3 regions of the Streptomyces sp. NPDC047525 genome follow, and region 1 is predicted to be linked to each of the others. Evidence: riboswitches for the same ligand, from Rfam matches in the RefSeq annotation. Region 1 holds a riboswitch; each other region holds the start of a gene.
What was found. Region 1 has a riboswitch for cyclic di-AMP ahead of ABZ833_RS23050 (transglycosylase family protein). Riboswitches for the same ligand answer to the same signal wherever they lie in the genome.
Positions count from the first base shown of each region.

Region 2: another riboswitch for cyclic di-AMP. It lies ahead of ABZ833_RS28010 (M23 family metallopeptidase); the one in region 1 lies ahead of ABZ833_RS23050 (transglycosylase family protein).
Region 3: another riboswitch for cyclic di-AMP. It lies ahead of ABZ833_RS08930 (LysM peptidoglycan-binding domain-containing protein); the one in region 1 lies ahead of ABZ833_RS23050 (transglycosylase family protein).

Region 1 covers NZ_JBEYTL010000007.1:476,361-478,613, forward strand. Annotated here, with positions in the region: gene ABZ833_RS23045 (transglycosylase family protein) at 1-698, shown strand, start outside; cyclic di-AMP (ydaO/yuaA leader) riboswitch at 880-1,071, shown strand; gene ABZ833_RS23050 (transglycosylase family protein) at 1,075-1,779, shown strand; gene eno (phosphopyruvate hydratase) at 2,045-2,253, shown strand, end outside.
Region 2 covers NZ_JBEYTL010000009.1:409,911-412,163, forward strand. Annotated here, with positions in the region: gene ABZ833_RS28005 (PP2C family protein-serine/threonine phosphatase) at 1-615, shown strand, start outside; cyclic di-AMP (ydaO/yuaA leader) riboswitch at 837-983, shown strand; gene ABZ833_RS28010 (M23 family metallopeptidase) at 995-2,080, shown strand; gene ABZ833_RS28015 (aldo/keto reductase) at 2,213-2,253, shown strand, end outside.
Region 3 covers NZ_JBEYTL010000002.1:907,446-909,698, forward strand. Annotated here, with positions in the region: gene ABZ833_RS08925 (ADP-ribosylation family protein) at 1-207, shown strand, start outside; gene ABZ833_RS08930 (LysM peptidoglycan-binding domain-containing protein) at 204-944, opposite strand; cyclic di-AMP (ydaO/yuaA leader) riboswitch at 948-1,143, opposite strand; gene ABZ833_RS08935 (CsbD family protein) at 1,603-1,776, opposite strand; gene ABZ833_RS08940 (hydrophobic protein) at 1,959-2,129, shown strand.

The DNA.
Region 1 (2,253 bases):
CCGTCGCCGAGAAGGTTCTTGACGACCAGGGGATCAGTGCCTGGCCCAGCTGTGCGCCGATCGCCGGTCTCACCCAGGACGGCGCCGCCGCCGACGTCGACCCCGGTGCCCCGATCACGACGGTGCCGTCGGACGAGCCGTCGGAGTCGACCGGGCCCGGTGACGGCGAGTCGGCCGAGACGGGCGAGCCGAGTGCGTCGCCGAGCGAGTCGGCCGATCCCTCGGACGACACCAAGTCTTCGGACGAGCCCTCGGCGAAGCCTTCCGAGAAGCCCGACGCCGACGACGAGACGCGAGACAAGAATCACGACGAGTCGGGTGAGCCGGGCAAGTCGGATGAGTCGGATGAGTCCGACGACTCGGGCAAGTCCGGTCAGAATGACGAGGCTTCACCCGCTCCCACCGCCCCCGCCGGTGAGGGCGAGGGCCGCCACCGCGGCGACAGCGCGGACGACAAGGCCTCCGACGGCACCACTCGCGAGGGTTCGGGCCGGCACGCGTCCCGTGGCGACGAGCGTCAGAAGGACGGCTCCGACGGGACGTACACGGTTCGGTCCGGAGACAGCCTCTGGGTCATCGCGGACGACCTCGACGTGAAGGGCGGGTGGGCCGAGCTGTACGAGGAGAACGAGAAGTCGGTCGGCTCCGACCCCGATCTCATCCTTCCCGGTCAGAGCCTCGATTTGGGCGAAAAGTAGGGGTAGTTGGCGAGTCGCTTTGCGCTTGATGTCCCAATTGGCGCAAGTGAGACATGGGTCTCAGAAGCCCTGATCGTCTTTGGAAATCGGCCGTTGGCATGACTACGGTCGTGACCGCTCGCCACAGCGGGCCCCGCCGGTCGGTACGCCGAGTCCTGCCAACGGCCGTTCGGGAACAGTCGTCGCGCAAGCGCCGTAGGCAGGAGCGGGGGAACCAAGGTTTCCGCCGGGCCCGGACGTTCAGCATCGCGAGAGCGATGCGGAGAGACGGACGGGAACGGCTAGGGGTTAAGTCGCGCTCAGGAAGCGCGGCCGGGCAACTTCATCGGCCCGAACCCGACAGCTCACCTCGCAGGCGTCGGTGAGGGGATCACTCATGCTGTTTTCCAGCAAGGGCAAGCACCGCCGCCCGTCCAAGGCCACCCGTGTCGCCACGCTCGCCGGCGTCACCGGTGTAGCGGTCGCCGCCCCGCTGATGGCGGCCGGCTCGGCCTCCGCCGCGACCAACTCCGAGTGGGACGCCGTCGCCCAGTGCGAGTCGGGCGGCAACTGGTCCATCAACACCGGCAACGGCTACACGGGCGGACTGCAGTTCTCGTCCTCCACCTGGGCCGCGTACGGCGGCACGAAGTACGCCTCCAGCGCCGACCAGGCCTCCAAGGCCCAGCAGATCGAGATAGGCGAGAAGGTCCTCGCGGGTCAGGGCAAGGGTGCCTGGCCGAGCTGCGGCGTCGGCCTCTCGGGCGCCTCCAACGAGGGTGGCGGTGCGCAGGAGAGCGCCCCGCAGCAGACCCAGGAGCAGCCGAAGAGCCAGCCCAGCGCCCAGACCGAGCAGCCGCAGCAGGCCGCTCCGAAGGCCGAGGCCCCGAAGACCGAGTCCAAGAAGACCGTCGAGACCCCGACCGGCAAGACGGTCAAGAAGGGCGACGGCGAGTACAAGGTCAAGAAGGGTGACACCCTCTCCAAGATCGCCGAGGCGAAGGACGTCAAGGGCGGCTGGCACAAGGTGTACAAGCTCAACGGCGACATCATCGACAACGCCGACATGATCTACCCGGGCCAGCAGCTGCACCTCAGCTAAGCGCTGAGAGCTGAGCGGCGGCGCTTCGGCGGAGGCGCCGCCCGCCCACCCCCGTCCCCACGGGTCCACCCCGTCCCGGTGCGCGTATCCCCCGTACGCACCGGGGCGGGGTTCTTTTTGTCCGCACCGCTTTGTTCCGTTCGGAAACTTTTTGCTCTCGGTTTGTCCACAGGACGGTCGCTCGGCTGGCTGTTGCCCGGGAGCCGGTTAGGCTCGTGTCCGCGAGGCCAACGCCCCGCGTACCCGCGTCACATCCCAGAAGGAGATGCTCGTGCCGTCCATCGACGTCGTCGTAGCCCGGGAAATCCTGGACTCCCGAGGCAACCCCACGGTCGAGGTCGAGGTCGGCCTCGACGACGGCAGCACGGGTCGTGCCGCCGTTCCGTCCGGTGCTTCCACCGGTGCTTTCGAGGCCATCGAACTCCGTGACGGTGACCCCAACCGTTACCAGGGCAAGGGCGTGGAGAAGGCCGT
Region 2 (2,253 bases), on a different contig from region 1:
GCGGCCGTCGCCGTCGTCATCGGGGCGTTCCGGGAGGCTGCCGAGCAGGAGGCCACGCTGGAGGCGGTGGCCCAGCGGCTTGAGCGTGCCCTTGCGCGCGAGGGCACGCGGCGCGACGGGCTCGACGCCTTCGAGGGGTTCACCACCGCCGTCCTCGCGGAGATCTCGCACGGCGACGGCCTGGTGCGCCTCATCAACCGCGGGCACCCGGGACCGCTGCTCCTGCGCGGCGACGGGCGGCTGTGCATGCTGTCCGCGACCGAGCCCGCGCTGCCGCTGGGGATGGGCGACCTGGGCGCCTGGCCGGACCGTGCGGACGAGACGGAGTTCCCGCCGGGGGCGATGCTGCTCCTGTACACCGACGGGCTCTCCGAGGCGCGTGACAGCCGGGGGGAGTTCTACGACGCGGCCACCCGGCTCGGGGGCCGCATCTTCCCCGGACCCAACGGCCCGGACGCCCTGCTCGCCACGCTCACCGAGGAAGTGCGCAGGCACACCGGGGGCGGCACGACCGACGACATGGCGCTGCTCGCGGTGCGGCGGCCGTTGGCGACGGGTGATGCCGGGACCGAGGGCGGGGTCGACGCGGAGATCGATGTCACCGGCCGTGACTGAAGAACACCACTCCGCATAACAACTGACGTACTGTCAAGGAAGTGTGAAGCTCCGGTGTGTGAAGAAGTGGCGTCAACTCGCCCCGTTCCGCACCCCCGTGTCCCGTTAAGTACGGGCCAAAGCCGTTAACGATCAGTCGGAACGGCTTGGAATACGACCCTGCTGTCTATTAACGTTCGATAACGCAGCGCGGTCGTCCCAGCCGTCACTCGAGTCGGCTCCGCGCGCACGCGCCTAATCCCGAAAGGGAGCCGGGGAACCACTAATTGGGGTGAATCGGGCATCTGTGCATCCGTGCCAGATGTTCGTAGGAGACCTTCCTGCTCCGAACCCGTCAGCTAACCCGGTAGGCGAGAAGGAAGGAAAGGAGTGCGCCCCAGTGGCGTCCAACCGCCCTGCCCCCCAAGGCGCGTACGTACCGAATGACGACGACTTCGGTGGGTACGAAGACAGTTCCTGGGAGGAATGGAATCCCACCGAGGAGTCCATTCGCCCCGTCCGCGGCAGGCACCGCGTCCACAAGCGGGGCGGTGGCGGGCTCGCCCGCAGCTCCACTGTTCTCGGCGTAGGCGTCATCGCCGCAGTCGGCGCGGGCGGCATCGCCACCGCGCAGGGCGGCAAGCCGCCGGTCTCCATCGAGATGCCGGACCTGTCGGCCGTCACGGACTCGCTGCCGGAGGCCAAGTCGCTTCCGGGCGTGGGGTCCTTGATATCCGACGACTCCTCCGACTCCGCCGCCGCGGACAACGGCGTGACGGTCGCCGCCGCGCCCCTGAGCGCCGCCGGAGTCAGCACCGCCGACGCCGAGCAGGGCACCACGGACGCCGGAGAGGCACTGCGGGCCCGCATCATGGAGCAGGCGGAGAACCAGCAGGACCAGGCGGACGACGCGGTCCAGAAGGCGGCCGAAGAAGCCGCCGTCAAGCAGGCCGCCGAACAGGCCGCCGCCAAGCAGACCGCGGCCGAGAAGAAGATCGCCGCCGAGAAGGCCGCCGCGAAGAAGAAGGCCGAGGCGGAGGCCAAGGCCAAGGCCGAGGCGGAGCGACTGGCCAAGCTCGCCAAGAGCTACACCCTCCCCGTCGCCTCGTACACGCTCACCGGCACCTTCGGTCAGCCCGGCTCCATGTGGTCCTCCGGCTACCACACCGGCCTGGACTTCGCCGCCCCGACGGGCACGCCCATCAAGGCCATCCACTCCGGCACCATCAAGGAAGCCGGCTGGGCGGGGGCGTACGGCTACCGCACGATCCTCGAACTCGACGACGGCACCGAACTCTGGTTCTGCCACCAGTCCTCGATGAACGTCAGCGCGGGCCAGAAGGTCACCACCGGCGAGACCATCGGCCGCGTCGGCGCGACCGGCAACGTCACCGGCGCGCACCTCCACCTGGAGGTCCACCCGGGCGGCGACTCCACCGGGGTCGACCCGGCGGCGTGGCTGCGCGGCAAGGGCCAGTCCCTCTGACGAAGCCCCAGAACCCCGGCGGTCCTGGCGACAACCCCCCGACGCCAGGGCTGCCGGTCGGGCATGCCCGCTTCAGCCCGTACCCGGATCGCTTTACGGAATTCCGCGGTCCGCAAGGGCGTTGATCCCCGTATGACTTCTCTCCGCAAGCTTGGCTCGTCCGACCTCGAGGT
Region 3 (2,253 bases), on a different contig from region 1:
GACCCGACGGAGGCCCTTCTGCTGGGCCGCGACCTGCACTGGGCGTCCGCAGGCGACCCGGCGCGCGAGGCACTGGCGAACGAACTCCTCGTCACGGCCTATCGCGCGCTGGGCCGCCCCAGGCTCGCGGAGACGGCGGACGCCCACCATCGGCACCGTTCTCTGCCGCAGGTGGACGTCCTTCAGACGAACAGGGATCAGGTCTAGTACGGGCCGTTCACGTTGTCGATCGAGCCGTACCGGTCGGCCGCGTAGTTGCAGGCGGCGGTGATGTTGGCGACCGGGTCGTAGCTGTCCAGTGACGTCCCGGGCACGTGGTACGCGGAGAACGTGGGGGCGATGACCTGCAGGAGCCCCTTGGAGGGAGTTCCGGCGGTGGCGTTGGAGTCCCAGTTGTTGATGGCCAGCGGGTTGCCGGAGGACTCGCGCATGACGTTGCGGTGGATGCCCTCGTAGGAGCCGGGGATGCCGCGCTCGGCCATGATGTCGAGCGACTCCTTGATCCAGCCGTCGAGGTTGTTGGCGTAGGACTTCTTCGCCGGGGCGGCTGCGGGCTCGACCGCGTCCTTGCGCTCGGAGCGGTCCGCCCGCTCGCCGGATGCCTTGGAGGGCTTGCCCGAGTCCTCCTTGTCGAGGGTGAGCCGGACACCGGGGCGAATCAGCTTCGGGTCGTCGCCGAGGGCGCTGCGGTTGTCCTCGTACAGCTTCTTCCAGCTGCCGCTCACGGAGTGCTCTCGGGCGATCTTGGAGAGGGTGTCGCCCGCGACGACGACGTAGGTCTTCGGGGCCGCGGCGGGCTTGGCGGCCGCGGCCGCCTCCGCCGCGCCGGCGGTGGTCGCGCCGAGCACCGGGAGAACGAGCACGGCCCCGCCCGTGCCTGCGGCGGCGATACCCCGGGTGAGCGAGTTGGACTTGGGACGGCGGTGCTTTCCCTTTGCAGGCATGACGAATTTCCTCTCCGTCGCCTACGAGGTGAGCTGTCGGGTTCGGACGGGAGATGTCCGGTCGCACTGCAAAGGCGACTTCACCCCGAGCCGTTCCGGAATCCGGATCGGCGGCTTACCTGGGTCCCCCGCTCCTGCCGGGCGTATGTGAGTGGGTGGAGGGTTTCCGGACAGCGGCAGGATTCGGCGTTCCGTCCGGATTGACGGTGACGTTAGGCGAGAAAGACCGGACCGAACAAGGCCAGAATTCAAATAGAAATGTGCGAGGCCCGGCCGCCGTCGACCGGAGCCCGTTGCCCTCTTTGATCGAAAAGCCCAACTTTCTTTGCGTGGAACGGAAATGCGCTCAGTGGCTCCTGCGGGATCGGCTGCCGGTGTGACCCGTTTCACTGAATTGGGGACGACTGCATATACTCCGCCAATGACATAAAGGAGTGGCTTTCTAACTCAAAGACGGACATATTGCGGAGGTCGTTCTTCGTGTCAAAACGGGCGTATCGTCATCAACAGCAGTTTGATCGCCCCAGGTGAGGGCCGACGGCGGTTCATGGGCGGGTGATGACCGGCCGCCGCTTCCGTTGTCTTCTTCCGTTTGACCAAACGCCGTTGGGGCGGCCCCAAGGAGGGGCCGCCCCAACGACGTGCAGTGGAAAGGGTGTTAATGCTTGCCGATGTCCTTGGTCTTTTCCTTGGCCTCGCGTGCGTCGCCCTTCATCTGCAGGGCGTGCCCCTTGGCAGTAAGGCTTTCGTTGCCCACCGCGCGTCCGATGGCTTGCGCGGCTGCGCCGCCGGCCTGTTCGGTCTTCGCCTTGGCCTTCTCGTTGGCGGTCATGGTCCGCTCACGCTCCCTTGGCATCGACGTCATGTTCTGTCGGTACGTCTGGCCGCTCAGCTGCCCGCCAAACATCATGACCGCGATCGGGATCGGATCCCTTCAACCTGTGTGGGAAACAGGCTTCTTGTGTGTTTGCGCGGCAGGGATGGGAGCACACGGTCGTCTGGAGGTTGATAACAATGGTTCCCCTTATCGTGGTACTTCTTCTGGCCCTGCTCCTCTTCGGTGCGGGATTCGCGCTGAAGGCGTTGTGGTGGGTCGCGGTCATCCTGCTGGTGGTGTGGCTGCTCGGCTTCGTGATCAGGCCCGCTGCGAGCGGCGGCCGCAAGGGCCGCTGGTACCGATGGTGACGCGCACCTGAATGCGACAACACGGTGACGCGCACCTGAGTGCGCCAACCAAAGAGCGGCGCGGCGCCACGGGCGGTGGCGTGCGTGCCTGAGGGGTGGGCCTGGCCTGGGACGGCCGGGCCCA